DNA from 3 places in the Acidovorax sp. Q11 genome. Region 1 is predicted to be linked to each of the others. Evidence: predicted binding sites of a transcription regulator. Region 1 holds the regulator's gene; each other region holds the start of a gene.
The links. Region 1 encodes NrdR, which represses ribonucleotide reductase genes. Its sites were predicted from a motif close to CACNANATNTNGTG; they were not measured.

Region 2: ACYZGB_RS19460 (ribonucleoside triphosphate reductase) is a predicted target of NrdR. The motif match lies at 1,906-1,919, and genes of this name have one in related genera.
Region 3: ACYZGB_RS13030 (ribonucleoside-diphosphate reductase subunit alpha) is a predicted target of NrdR. The motif match lies at 1,712-1,725, and genes of this name have one in related genera.

What each region holds. Positions count from the first base shown of each region.
Region 1 is NZ_JBUDZG010000020.1:42,697-47,186, reverse strand. It holds gene ACYZGB_RS15835 (lytic transglycosylase domain-containing protein) at 206-1,045, shown strand; ZMP/ZTP riboswitch at 1,113-1,264, shown strand; gene glyA (serine hydroxymethyltransferase) at 1,301-2,545, shown strand; gene nrdR (transcriptional regulator NrdR) at 2,567-3,016, shown strand; gene ACYZGB_RS15820 (DMT family transporter) at 3,364-4,263, shown strand; gene ACYZGB_RS15815 (bifunctional metallophosphatase/5'-nucleotidase) at 4,295-4,490, opposite strand, start outside.
Region 2 is NZ_JBUDZG010000032.1:39,510-43,999, forward strand. It holds gene ACYZGB_RS19450 (nitric-oxide reductase large subunit) at 1-1,232, shown strand, start outside; gene ACYZGB_RS19455 (hemerythrin domain-containing protein) at 1,305-1,733, shown strand; gene ACYZGB_RS19460 (ribonucleoside triphosphate reductase) at 1,952-3,970, shown strand; gene nrdD (anaerobic ribonucleoside-triphosphate reductase) at 4,160-4,363, shown strand; gene ACYZGB_RS19470 (anaerobic ribonucleoside-triphosphate reductase activating protein) at 4,341-4,490, shown strand, end outside.
Region 3 is NZ_JBUDZG010000014.1:66,507-70,996, reverse strand. It holds gene ACYZGB_RS13030 (ribonucleoside-diphosphate reductase subunit alpha) at 1-1,618, opposite strand, end outside; gene ampD (1,6-anhydro-N-acetylmuramyl-L-alanine amidase AmpD) at 1,990-2,610, opposite strand; gene ACYZGB_RS13020 (sigma-54-dependent transcriptional regulator) at 2,594-4,102, opposite strand; gene ACYZGB_RS13015 (ATP-binding protein) at 4,114-4,490, opposite strand, start outside.

The DNA of each region.
Region 1 (4,490 bases):
GAGAGCTTCTAGAATCCGCCAGCCCCAAAAACGGGCTAGTAAAAACCCCAACCCGCTGCCGAACCCGGCTAAGTCAAACCAGGCAACAAGCACTCCACAGACGTGCAGCCCGGACTTGATGGCGTACCAATCCAGGCGACTTGCCGGGAAGGTGCAGTCCCAGTGACTGCCCCGAGTTCCCGCTGTGCCTCAGAAAGGAAGAGCTATGACAGCGTCAGGAAAAATAGTCTCCGGCGTGCGAACCTTCGCGGCCGATGTGACCGAAGGTTTTCTTGAAATCACCCACAACAGCTTTGCCCTCATCGGCTTGGCCGTTGCCTTCATCATCATTGCCCTCACTGCCCGGCCCGATCTGCGCCAGGCAGGCGAAGAGCGCCTCATGGGCTGGCTGCAGGCCCGCCAGGTGGAAATGTTGGGCATGCCCATCGAGCCCGAAGCCAGTGAGCGCGCCACGGCCGCCAACCCCAAGGACCTGCCCAAGGAGCAGGCCGCAGTGGCCTTCTGGCTAAGCAAAAAGTACCGCGTGGCGCCCGAGCCGCTCAGCGTGCTGGTGGCCGAGGCTTATGAGATCGGCACCCGCGCCAAGATCGACCCCACGCTGATCCTGGCGATCATGGCCATCGAGTCGAGCTTCAACCCGTTTGCGGAAAGCGCCGTGGGCGCCCAGGGCCTCATGCAAGTCATGACCCGCGTGCACACCGACAAGTACCAGAGCTTCGGCGGCCACTTTGCGGCCTTCGACCCGGTGAGCAACCTGCGTGTGGGCGTCAAGGTGCTGCAGGAATGTATTGCGCGCGCTGGCTCCGTCGAGGGTGGCCTGCGCTACTACGTGGGCGCCGCCAACTTGGCCGACGATGGCGGCTATGCTGCCAAGGTGATGGCAGAGCATTTCCGCCTGCGCCAGGTCGCCAACGGCCGGGCCATACCTTTCAACCCACCCCCATCGCTGTCCACCCAGGCGCCTGCCCAGAGCATTCCGGCCGCCGCCCCCCCGGCAGCGCCCACCGCCAACGCCGACAAGGTGGCCATGCTGTCGGGTCTTTGAATCCCACGGCCCACCGGGGATTTGTGCGATGCACCTCGTAGGTGCACGCCACCGTGTCGGCTACACTAGCGGAGTACGCGACTGGCGATAGGCGCAGCACCCGCACAGGATGCTGCCGCTGACGTGGAAACCGACAAGGGCCCGCCCCTTGTGAACCACTGGGAAGCGTGCCGCACGGGGTTCACCCGCTGCGTTCAGCCGTTCGCCTGGGCAGCCCTTGTTTCAAGGGACACAAGTTCTTAGGACTGCCAAACCATGTACGACCGCAACATTCTTGTCGAACAAACCGACCCCGAACTCTTTGCCGCCATCCAGGCCGAAAACAAGCGCCAGGAAGAGCACATCGAACTCATCGCCAGCGAAAACTACGCCTCCCCCGCCGTCATGTGGGCGCAAGGCACCCAGCTGACCAACAAGTACGCCGAAGGCTACCCAGGCAAGCGCTACTACGGTGGCTGCGAGCACGTGGACGTGGCCGAACAGCTGGCCATCGACCGCGTCAAGCAGATCTTCGGCGCCGATGCCGCCAACGTGCAGCCGCACTGCGGCGCATCCGCCAACGAAGCCGTGTTCCTGGCCTTCCTCAAGCCCGGCGACACCATCATGGGCATGAGCCTGGCCGAAGGCGGCCACCTGACGCACGGCATGCCACTGAACATGTCGGGCAAGTGGTTCAACGTGGTCAGCTACGGTCTGGACGCTAACGAAGCCATCGACTACGAAGCGATGGAAATGAAGGCCCACGAAACCAAGCCCAAGCTCATCATCGCCGGTGCATCGGCCTACAGCCTGCACATCGACTTTGCACGCTTTGCCAAAGTGGCCAAGGACGTGGGCGCCATCTTCATGGTGGACATGGCCCACTACGCCGGCCTGATCGCCGCTGGCGTGTACCCCAACCCCGTGCCCCACGCCGACGTGGTGACATCGACCACGCACAAGAGCCTGCGCGGCCCCCGTGGCGGCATCATCCTGATGAAGGCCGAGCACGAGAAGGCCATCAACAGTGCCATCTTCCCCGGCCTGCAAGGCGGCCCGCTGATGCACGTGATCGCAGCCAAGGCCGTGGCCTTCAAGGAAGCGATGCAGCCCGAGTTCAAGGCTTACCAGGAACAAGTGGCCAAGAACGCCAAGGTCGTGGCCGAAACGCTGACCGCACGCGGCCTGCGCATCGTGTCCGGCGGCACCCAAAGCCACGTGATGCTGGTGGACCTGCGCGCCAAGGGCATCACCGGCAAGGAAGCCGAGGCCGTGCTGGGCGCCGCCCACATGACCATCAACAAGAATGCGATCCCCAACGACCCTGAAAAGCCGATGGTGACCAGCGGCGTGCGCATTGGCACCCCCGCCATGACCACGCGCGGCTTCAAGGAAGAAGAAGCCCGCATCACGGCCAACCTGATTGCTGACGTGCTGGACAACCCCCGCGACGAGGCCAACATCGCCGCCGTGCGCGCCAAGGTCAACGCCCTGACCGCACGTTTCCCGGTCTACCGTTAAGTAAGCCGGTCCTGGAAGTCCATGAAGTGCCCCTTCTGCAGCCACCTCGAAACGCAAGTCGTTGAAACGCGGGTGTCTGAGGATGGGGTCTTCATCCGCCGCCGCCGCCAGTGCGGCGCGTGCGACAAGCGCTTCACCACCTACGAGCGGCCGGAGGTGAACTTCCCGGCCATCGTCAAGAAGGACGGCCGCCGCATCGAGTACGAGCGCGGCAAGCTGCTGGCCTCGTTCAACCTGGCGCTGCGCAAGCGCCCGGTGAGCACGGAGCAGATCGACAGCGCCATCGAGCGCATCGAAGAAAAGCTGCTCAACCTGGGCCAGCGCGAAGTGCTGTCCGGCCGCATTGGCGAACTTGTCATGCGCGAACTCAAGAAGCTCGACAAGGTGGCCTACATCCGCTTTGCCAGCGTCTACCGCAGCTTCGAAGACATCGACGACTTCCGCGCCATGGTCGATGAGGTGCGCAAGTAAGTAAGTAAGTAAGTAAGTAAGTAAGTAAGTAAGTAAGTAAGTAAGTAAGTAAGTCACCGCCAAGCCAGGCGACGGAGCCGCCCCCACCCTGTCTAGCGGTGGCTTGGATTTCAGGCTTTTTTGGCGCCCACCGCGCGCCCACCAAGCCTTGGCAGCTATCAATAGCATAGCAATCAAAAGCACCACTGTTGTCCAGCAGGCTCCGCCAGCCGCGCTGTCACCAAGGCTACAGGACGCAGCGCTCCTGAAAAAATAGCTGCAAAGGTATACTGGACGCGCGCAAACGGCTCTTTTTGCTTTAAATTTCTCACCCGCACATGCGGCACACCCAGCGCCCGTGCCCGACAATCGCTGCGGTGAAAACCCGCCACTTCCTGCAGCTGGTGCTGCTGTCTGCCCTGTGGGGCGCCTCGTTCCTCTTCATCCGCATTGCCAGCCCCGTGCTGGGCCCCAACGTGATGGCGGCCCTGCGCATCGGGCTGGCCACACTCACGCTGATCGGCATCATGCGCGTCGCCAACGAGTCCTGGCCCTGGCGCCACTGGCGCGAGCTGTTCGGGCTGGGCACGCTCACCGTCGCCCTGCCCTTTTTGCTGTACGCCTGGGCGGCCTTGCACCTGCCAGCGGGCTACAGCTCGCTGCTCAACACCATGGCCGTGCCTTTTGGCGTGATCGCCGCCGCCTGGATGAAGGAGGACACGCTGAGCGCGCGCAAGTGGCTGGGCTGCCTGTGCGGCTTTGCGGGCGTGGCGCTCATCGTGCAGTTGGGCCCGGTGCAGCCCACGCCCGCTCTCTTGCTGGCGGCAGCGGCCTGCGTGACGGCATCGGCCTGCTATGGCATCTCGACCACCTGGATGAAACGCGCCACCCAGCGCATGTCCCCGCTGTCGATTGCCGCAGGCATCCATGCCGCCGCCCTGGTGCTGCTGCTGCCGGGCGCGGCCTGGAGCCTGCCTGAGGCGCGCTTCACGCCCGGCGCACTGGCCGCCGTGGCGGTGATGGGCATCGTGACCTCGGGCCTGGCGTATTGGCTCAACCTGCGGGTGCTCAAACATGTCTCGCCCGTGGCCGCCATGAGTTCGGCCTTCATGATCCCGTTGTTTGGCGTGGCCTGGGGCCATGTGTTCCTGGGCGAGGCCCTGGGGCCGGGCATGCTCTGGGGCGGTGCGCTGGTGCTGGTGGCGACCGGGCTGGTCACAGGCTTCAATCCCCTCACATGGCTGGGCGCGCTGCGTCGGCGCAGCTGAGCCCAGATCACCGTAGCCGTGCGGCCCCGCCTCAGCGGGCCACGCGCGTGATGCGGTCGGTGGCGGGGGGCGCCACCGGGCTTTGCTGGCGGAAGTAGGCCTCCAATGCGTCCAGATCCAGCGCGCCCACCTGCCGGTCCCGTCCCTGGGTCAGCACCGTGAAGTTGTCGCCGCCGCTGTCCAGAAAGCTGCTCATGACCACGCGCACCGGTTGCGCGTCGGCCAAT
Region 2 (4,490 bases), on a different contig from region 1:
CGCTCATCAACGGTGGCAAGGACCCGGCCTACCAGAAGCTCGGTGTGGACATCCTGTTCTGGGCGCTGGTCGTGGTGGTGGTGGGCTCGTTCGTCGGCAACTACCTGGCCATCGCACAGATCATGCCGCCCGAGTGGAACTTCTGGCTGGGCCACCAGGGCTATGAATACGTGGACCTGGGCCGCCTGTGGCAGATCGGCAAGTTCACCGGCATCGTCTTCTGGCTGGTGCTCATGCTGCGCGGCATCGTGCCGGCGCTGCGCTCCCCCGGCGGCGACAAGAACCTGCTGGCTCTGCTGACGGCGTCGGTGGTGGCCATCGGCCTGTTCTACGGCGCGGGTTTCTTCTACGGCGAACGCACCCACCTGTCGGTGATGGAGTACTGGCGCTGGTGGGTGGTGCACCTGTGGGTGGAGGGCTTCTTCGAAGTCTTCGCCACCACGGCGCTGGCCTTCATCTTCTCGACGCTGGGGCTGGTGTCGGTGCGCATGGCCACCACGGCCAGCCTGGCCTCGGCCTCGCTGTTCATGCTGGGTGGTGTGCCCGGCACCTTCCACCACCTGTACTTTGCAGGCACCACCACCCCGGTGATGGCGGTGGGCGCTGCCTTCAGCGCGCTCGAAGTGGTGCCGCTGGTCGTGCTGGGCCACGAGGCCTGGGAACACTGGCGCCTGCAGCACCGCACGCCCTGGATGGCTCGCCTGCGCTGGCCGCTGATGTGCTTCGTGGCCGTCGCCTTCTGGAACATGCTGGGCGCGGGTGTCTTCGGCTTCATGATCAACCCGCCCATCTCGCTGTACTACGTGCAGGGCCTGAACACCACGCCGGTGCATGCCCACGCCGCGCTGTTCGGGGTGTATGGCTTCCTGGCGCTTGGCTTCACGCTGCTGGTGCTGCGCTACATCCGGCCGCAGCTGGTGTTCAGCGAGCGGCTCATGAAGACGGGCTTCTGGTGGCTCAACGCCGGCCTGGTGCTGATGATCGCCACCAGCCTGTTCCCCATTGCCCTGTTCCAGTTCCATGCCAGCGTGAGCGAAGGCCTGTGGTACGCCCGGGGCGAAGAGTTCATGCAACAGCCCTTCATCCAGACGCTGCGCTGGGTGCGCACCTTCGGCGACGTGGTGTTCATCGTTGGCGCGCTGGCCATGGCCTGGCAGGTGGTGAGCGGTGTGTTCGGTTCGCGTGCCCCTGCAGCCACCGCAGGGGTCTACCTGGCGGAGTCCCGCCGCTGATCCGCGCCGCGCGTTGCTGCCACTACCCTCGGCGACAGCGCAGGCCCTTCATTCATCCCACAAGGAGTGAGCATGAACCTCGACAAATTCAAGCACCAGCACACCGACATCCTGCGCAGCATCGCCACCTTGCGCGCCCTGGCCCAGGCGGGCGTGGAAGGCAATGCCCGCGCCATCGCGCAGGGCATCGTGGCCATGAGCGGCACCATCAAGCTGCACCTGGCCGTGGAAGACCAGGTGCTCTACCCCGCACTGCAGCGCGGTGGCAACCCCGAACTGGCGCGCCTGGGCCGCCAGTACCAGAGCGAGATGGCCTCGATTGCCAGCGCCTACGACGCCTTTGCGCGCCGCTGGAATACGGCCGAGAACGTGCGCCGCGATGCGCAGTGCTTTCGGGACGAGGCCAATGTGGTGCTGCGCCGGGTGTTCGAGCGCATGCAGCGCGAAGACCACGACTTTTATCCCCGCATCGAGGAGGAAGAAACCGCCGCCTGCCATTGAGCAGCACCCTCCTGCACCCCACTGCATGCCTGCGCATGCACCTCTGATCCATCGGTAGGGCCTGACGGCACCTTCCTTTCTGCCGGCCCCTGTGCCGGCATTTTTTTACCCCTGCTTACCGCCCCGATTGTGTTGAATCAAACTACCTATAGTGTTTGATGGGTATCGTGGACACCATAGGTAGTGTTTCTAAACCGTTCCATAGATTGGTCGAACCCATGGTGCCCACCCTTGTCACCCTGCCCCGCGATGTTGTGTTGCGCAGCGGCCAGCGCGTTCCTTTTGATGCCGAACGCATCCGCGCTGCGCTGGCCAGTGCGGGCCAGGCCTCGGGCGAATATGGCGCCGAAGAAGCCGCGTTGCTCACCGCGCAGGTCACCAAGGTGCTGATCCACCGCTTCCATGGCGAAGCGCCCACCGTCGAGCAGATCCAGGACGTGGCCGAGCAAACGCTCATCGCCGCTAACCATCTCGCCACGGCGCGCGCCTACATCGTCTACCGCGAGCAGCACGCCACGCTGCGCGGGGACAAGCAGACGCTGGTCGATGTGGAAAGCTCCATCAACGAATACCTCACGCGTGCCGACTGGCGCGTGAACGCCAACGCCAACCAGGGCTATTCGCTGGGCGGGCTGATCCTGAACGTGGCGGGCAAGGTCACGGCCAACTACTGGCTGTCGCACGTCTACACGCCCGAGATCGGCGAGGCGCACAGGAGCGGCGACCTGCACATCCACGACCTCGACATGCTCAGCGGCTACTGCGCGGGCTGGTCGCTGCGCACGCTGCTGCACGAGGGGCTCAACGGCGTGCCTGGCAAGGTGGAGGCGGGGCCGCCCAGACACATGAGTTCGGCTGTGGGGCAGATCGTGAACTTCCTGGGCACGCTGCAGAACGAGTGGGCCGGTGCGCAGGCGTTCTCGTCGTTCGACACCTACATGGCACCCTTCGTGCGCAAGGACGGCATGGACTACCCGCAGGTGCGCCAGTGCATCCAGGAGCTGGTTTACAACCTCAACGTGCCCTCGCGCTGGGGCACGCAGACGCCGTTCACCAACCTCACCTTCGACTGGACCTGCCCAGACGATCTGCGCGAGCAGGTGCCCGTGATCGCTGGCAAAGAGATGCCCTTCGCGTACGGCGACCTGCAGGCCGAGATGGACCTCATCAACCGCGCCTATATCGACGTGATGACCACGGGCGATGCCAAGGGCCGGGTGTTCACCTTCCCCATCCCCACCTACAACATCACCAAGGACTTCCCCTGGGAGAGCGAGAACGCGCAGCTGCTGTTCGAGATGACGGCCAAGTACGGTCTGCCGTACTTCCAGAACTTCATCAACTCCGAGCTGGAGCCCAACATGGTGCGCTCCATGTGCTGCCGCCTGCAACTCGATTTGCGTGAACTCTTGAAGCGCGGCAACGGCCTGTTCGGCAGCGCCGAGCAGACGGGCAGCCTGGGTGTGGTCACCATCAACTGCGCGCGCCTGGGCTACCAGCATGCGGGCGATGAGGCGGGGCTGCTCGCCGCGCTCGACCGCTTGATGGAACTGGGCAAACAAAGCCTGGAGACCAAGCGCAAGCTCATCCAGCGCCTCATGGACCAGGGCTTGTTCCCCTACACCAAGCGCTACCTGGGTACCTTGCGCAACCACTTTTCCACGCTGGGTGTGAATGGCATCAACGAGATGGTGCGCAACTTCACGGCGGACCAGCACGACATCACCAGCGAGTGGGGCCACGCGTTTGCCGTGCGCCTGCTCGACCACGTGCGCGAGCGCATGACCGCCTTCCAGGAGGAAACCGGCCACCTCTACAACCTGGAGGCCACACCCGCCGAGGGCACCACCTACCGCTTCGCGAAGGAAGACAAAAAGCGCTGGCCCGCCATCCTGCAGGCCGGCACGGAGCAGCAGCCCTACTACACCAACTCCTCGCAACTGCCCGTGGGCTTCACCGACGACCCGTTCGAGGCCCTGATGCGCCAGGAGACGCTGCAATCCAAATACACGGGCGGCACCGTGCTGCATCTGTACATGGGAGAGCGTTTGTCCAGCGGTGCGGCCTGCCGCGATCTGGTGCGGCGCGCGCTCACGCGCTTTCGCCTGCCCTACATCACGGTCACGCCCACGTTCTCGATCTGCCCCACCCACGGCTACCTGGCGGGAGAGCACCCGTTCTGCCCGCGCTGCGACGAGGAGCGTCTGGTCGCCAAGCGTGCGGCGCTGGCGGCGTGAATCTGAATGAAATTGCCTGATGAGCGACTGACCTCAGGCTTCACGTCCCTTCATCCGTGCGGGCTGAGCCCGAACGGATGGCAGGGTCTCTGAGGCATGTGGCTATTCAGGTGAAATTGGCCACTGGCGCCTGTCCATCAAGCACTGATAGCTATCAAAACAATAGTATTTCAACCCAAGGAGCACACCATGAGTTACTTTTCGTCTGCCGAACACACCGCCCTGGCCGCCGTGCAGCTTACCGATGCCGAGCGCCAGCCCTGCGAGGTCTGGACCCGCGTGATGGGCTACCACCGCCCGGTGGCGAGCTTCAACACGGGCAAACAGGGCGAGCATGCCGAGCGCCGCTTCTTCGCGGAAGCGCCCCGCCGTGGCTGCGGCAACGCTTGTTGATGCCCAGGGGCAGCCGTTGCCCGCCCCCGGGCTGCGGCTGGGCGGCCTCACGCCGCTGACCACCATCGACTTCCCCGGCCGTCTGGCGGCCGTTTTCTACTGCCAGGGCTGCCCCTGGCGCTGCGGC
Region 3 (4,490 bases), on a different contig from region 1:
TCTTGGCTGGTTTGATCTCGCCGCGCGCTGCCTTTTCTTCGTAGGCCACATAGGCTTTTTCAAAGTCGGCACCGAACAGGTCGTGCAGATCCGGCACGTTGGAGGGCGAGAACAGCGTCCAGGTGCCCTTCTCCATCACGCGGCGCATGAACAGGTCGGGGATCCAGTTGGCCGTGTTCATGTCGTGCGTGCGGCGGCGGTCGTCGCCGGTGTTCTTGCGCAGCTCCAGGAACTCTTCGATGTCGAGGTGCCAGGTTTCGAGGTAGGTGCAGACCGCACCCTTGCGCTTGCCGCCCTGGTTCACCGCCACGGCCGTGTCGTTCACGACCTTGAGGAAGGGCACCACGCCCTGCGATTCGCCGTTCGTGCCCTTGATGTGCGAGCCGAGAGCGCGCACGCGCGTCCAATCATTACCCAGGCCGCCAGCAAACTTGGACAGCAAGGCGTTTTCCTTGATGGATTCGTAGATCCCGTCCAGATCGTCGGGCACCGTGGTCAGGTAGCACGAGGACAGCTGCGAGCGCAGCGTGCCGCTGTTGAATAGCGTGGGCGTGCTCGACATGAAGTCGAACGACGACAGCACTTCGTAGAACTCGATGGCGCGGGCTTCGCGGTCGGTTTCGTTCAACGCCAGGCCCATGGCCACGCGCATGAAGAAAGCCTGGGGCAGTTCGATGCGGGTCTTCTTGACGTGCAGGAAGTAGCGGTCATACAGGGTCTGCAGGCCGAGGTAGTCGAACTTCAGGTCGCGGTCGGCCTTGAGTGCAGCGCCCAGGCGCTGCAGGTTGTATGTCAGCAGGCGTTCGTCCAGCAGCTCGTTGTCCACGCCCTTTTTGATGAACTGAGGGAAGTATTCGAGATAGGCTTGGCCCATCTCGGCCTGGGTCACTTCCTTGCCCAGCACTTCGCGCACGATGGTGTGCAGCAGCAGGCGGGCCGTGGCGTAGGTGTAGTCAGGGTCTTTTTCGATCAGCGTGCGCGCGGCCAGGATGGACGCCTTGTAGACCTCGTCCATGGGCACGCCGTCATAGAGGTTGCGCATGGTCTCGGACACGATGGGGTCCGCCTTGACGTCTGCGCCCAGGTTCACGCAGGCCGATTCGATCAGAGCCTGCAGGCGGCCCAGGTCCAGGGCAATGCGTGCATCGCCGTCCAGCACATGCAGCAGCGGGGCGGATGCCACGGGGGCTTGCTGCTCGCTCTGGCGTGCGCGCTCCTGGGTGCGGCGTTCGCGGTACAGCACGTAGGCGCGGGCCACTTCGTGGTGGCCGCCACGCATCAGGCCCAGCTCCACGTGGTCCTGCACGTCTTCAATATGGAAGGTGCCGCCGCCGGGGCGCGAGCGCACCAGTGCCCGGGTCACGTTGTGGGTCAGTGTGTCCACCACTTCGCGGACGCTGGCGGATGCGGCCCCCTGCGTTCCGTGGACTGCCAGAAAGGCCTTCATCATTGCCACTGCAATTTTTTGCGGTTCGAACGGCACCACGGCGCCATTGCGGCGAATGATTTGATGGTGTGCGAACTCGTTGCTGGCTGTTGCCGCCGGGGTGGCCTGGGATTCGGTGGAGTCTGCCGGGCCGGGCTGGGCGGTGGAAGGCGTGTTCAAAGCAGCTTGCATGGGTGTCCTCTTCTTTGGGCTGTCTGGAGTGGGAGAGCGGCGTAAGTGGGCGCCGCGATGGGGAAGTGGTGCGCCGGACTTCAGTCTGTCGCACACTATATATGGTGTGTCATGTGTGTTCAAGACACTACCGGTAGTGTACCGCCTGAGTCGGCCTGAAAAAGGGAAACAAGCTGTGTTAGGCCCCCGGTGCACGGGCGGAGCATCCGGCGTGAAGCCCTTACGGGTGTTGCGATGGACTTTGCAAACCCAGCAGTGGCGGGTGCTGGCGGCGGATTGTCCCTTCGGGGCCGCGTGGTGGCTGGATGAAAAAAAATGTGCAAATGCACAAAGAAAAATACCGGGCTGACGCTCCGATGCGACAGCGTTTCTCAGTACGGAAAAGGCGCAGGGGGCTGTGTGGCCTCGGGAAACTGTTGGCGCGGCCAGTCCAGCGCTTTCTGCAGGGCGGCCCAGTCGAATCCGGAGCCAGGGTCCTGCTTGCGCCCGGGGGCAATGTGCTCATGTCCCGCTACATGTGCGATGGGATAACGCTTTGCGATGTCCTTGCACAGCCTGGCCAGGGTCTGGTACTGGGGAGGCTCAAAGCCCAGGCCTTCCAGGCCCTCCAGCTCAATACCGATGGAGTCGTCGTTGCATTGGGCGCGCCCCCGGTAGAACGACTGCCCCGCGTGCCAGGCACGCAGGTCGCAGTCCACAAACTGCCATGGCACCCCCAGGCGGTCGATGAAAAAATGGGCGGAGACCTGCAGACCCCGGATGCCCTGGTAATAGGGGTGGGCATCCCAGTCCAGGGTGTTGGTGAACAGCTGCTGCACAGCGCCCGTGCCAAATTCTCCCGGCGGCAGGCTGATGGAGTGCACCACGATCAGATCCACCGCCTGGGCGGTTGCCGGGCGCGCACCGTGGTTGGGTGATTCCAGGCGGTGTGCGTGGCGGTGCCAGCCGCCATCCCAGACGGAGGCGCGCTGCGCGTCATCCCATGTCGTCATGCGGGTCCTGGTCGTTCGGGACGGCGATGTTCAGGCGCGCGATGCGGTAGCGGATCTGGCGCAGGCTGATGCCCAGCCGCGCGGCGGTGGCGGTCCGGTTGAACCCGGCCTCCTTGAGCGCGCGGATCAGTATCTCGCGCTCTTGCTGGTCCAGCCAGGCCTGCAGGTCGCTGGGCAGGGGGGCGGCGCAGGTGGTGGTTTGCGGGGCCGAAGCGGTGGCATCGGTGGTCTGCGCCTGGGGGCTGCTCCCAGGTGATGCCGCCGGGCGCACTGTCTGTGGGTCAGTGGCACCGGTGGGCCAGTCCACATGCAGTTCCTCGCCATCGCTGAGCGCCACCGCGCGGTGCAGCAGGTTCTCCAGCTCCCGCACATTGCCTGTGAGCGGGTGGGCGGCGATGGCGGCGATGGCGCGGTCGGTGAGGGCTGGCACGGGCATGCCGGACTCCTGGGCGATGCGGGACAGCAGCGCTGTGCAGAGCGCGGGCAGGTCCTCGCGCCGCTCCCGCAGTGGCGGGATCACGATCTCGATCACATTGAGCCGGTAGTACAGGTCCTGCCGGAAGCGGCCGGACTGCACATCGGCTGCCAGATCCCGGTGGGTGGCGCTCACGATGCGCACATCCACGGTTTCTTCCTGGGTGGAGCCCAGGGGACGCACGCTGCGTTCCTGGATGGATCGCAGTAGCTTGGACTGCATGGCCAGTGGCAGATCGCCGATTTCGTCCAGGAACAAGGTGCCCCCGCGTGCGGCCTGAAAGTACCCGTCCCGGTCCTGGGTGGCGCCGGTGTACGAGCCCTTGCGGGCGCCAAAAAATTCGGCTTCGAGCAGGTTCTCCGGGATCGCACCACAGTTCACCGCCACCAGGGGGCCGTCGGCCCGCTGGCTGCTGGCATGCAGCGCCTGGGCTACCAGCTCCTTGCCAGTGCCTGATTCGCCGTGGATGAGCACCGGCGCCATGCCGCGCGAGACCTTGACCACCCGCTGCTTGACGTTGCGGATGGCTTCTGAGGCGCCGACCAGTTTGTCCAGCGCCGCATTGCCCGACGCATGCTCGGCCGCCGTGGCCGGTTGGCGTTGTTGACCGGGGCTGCGGGCGGCCCGGGGGGCGGGCACCCCGCCGGTGCCTTGCACCGCCGAGGCCACTACCGAGCGAAACTGTTTCAGGTCCACAGGTTTGGTCAGGTAGTCGAAGGCGCCCGAGCGCAGCGCCTCGACCGCATTTTCTGCCGAGCCATAGGCGGTCATGACCACACAGCGCTCCCGGCGCTGCTGGTCACGCAGGTCCTGCAGCAGCTCCATGCCAAAGCCATCAGGCAGCCGCATGTCGGTGATCACGGCATCGAAGCGGTGGGCCTTGAGTTGGTCACGTGCCTCCTGCACGCTGGATGCCGTCTCCACGCGGTAGCCTTCGCGCAGCAGGGTCAGTTCGTACAAGGTGCGCAGATCAGGTTCGTCATCAACGACGAGGATGGAGGCGGCAGGGGCGTTCATGGCAATCCGGTTCAGACCACGATGGTGTCAAACAGCGTCGCGGCGTCGGCAGGGCGGGTGGTGCGGCGGAAGCCCACGGTGAACGCGTTGCCTCCGGTCTCGCCCCGCAGCGTAGTGCGGTTCAGCCGCTGGTAACTGATGGACGCCCCATGGCGCTGGCACAGTTCGCGGCAAATATAGAGGCCCAGGCCGCTGGAGCGGCTCTCGGACGAGAAAAAGGGCTCAAACAGGTGGCGCTCCACGGATTTGTCCATGGGGGCGCCGTCGCTCCACACCTGCAAGCTGACCTGGCCCGCCGGGGTGGTACGCGTGGCAACACACAGGGAATCGGGCTCCGGCCCCATGTAGCGCAAGGCATTGTCCAGCAGGTTCACCAGCACACGGCGCA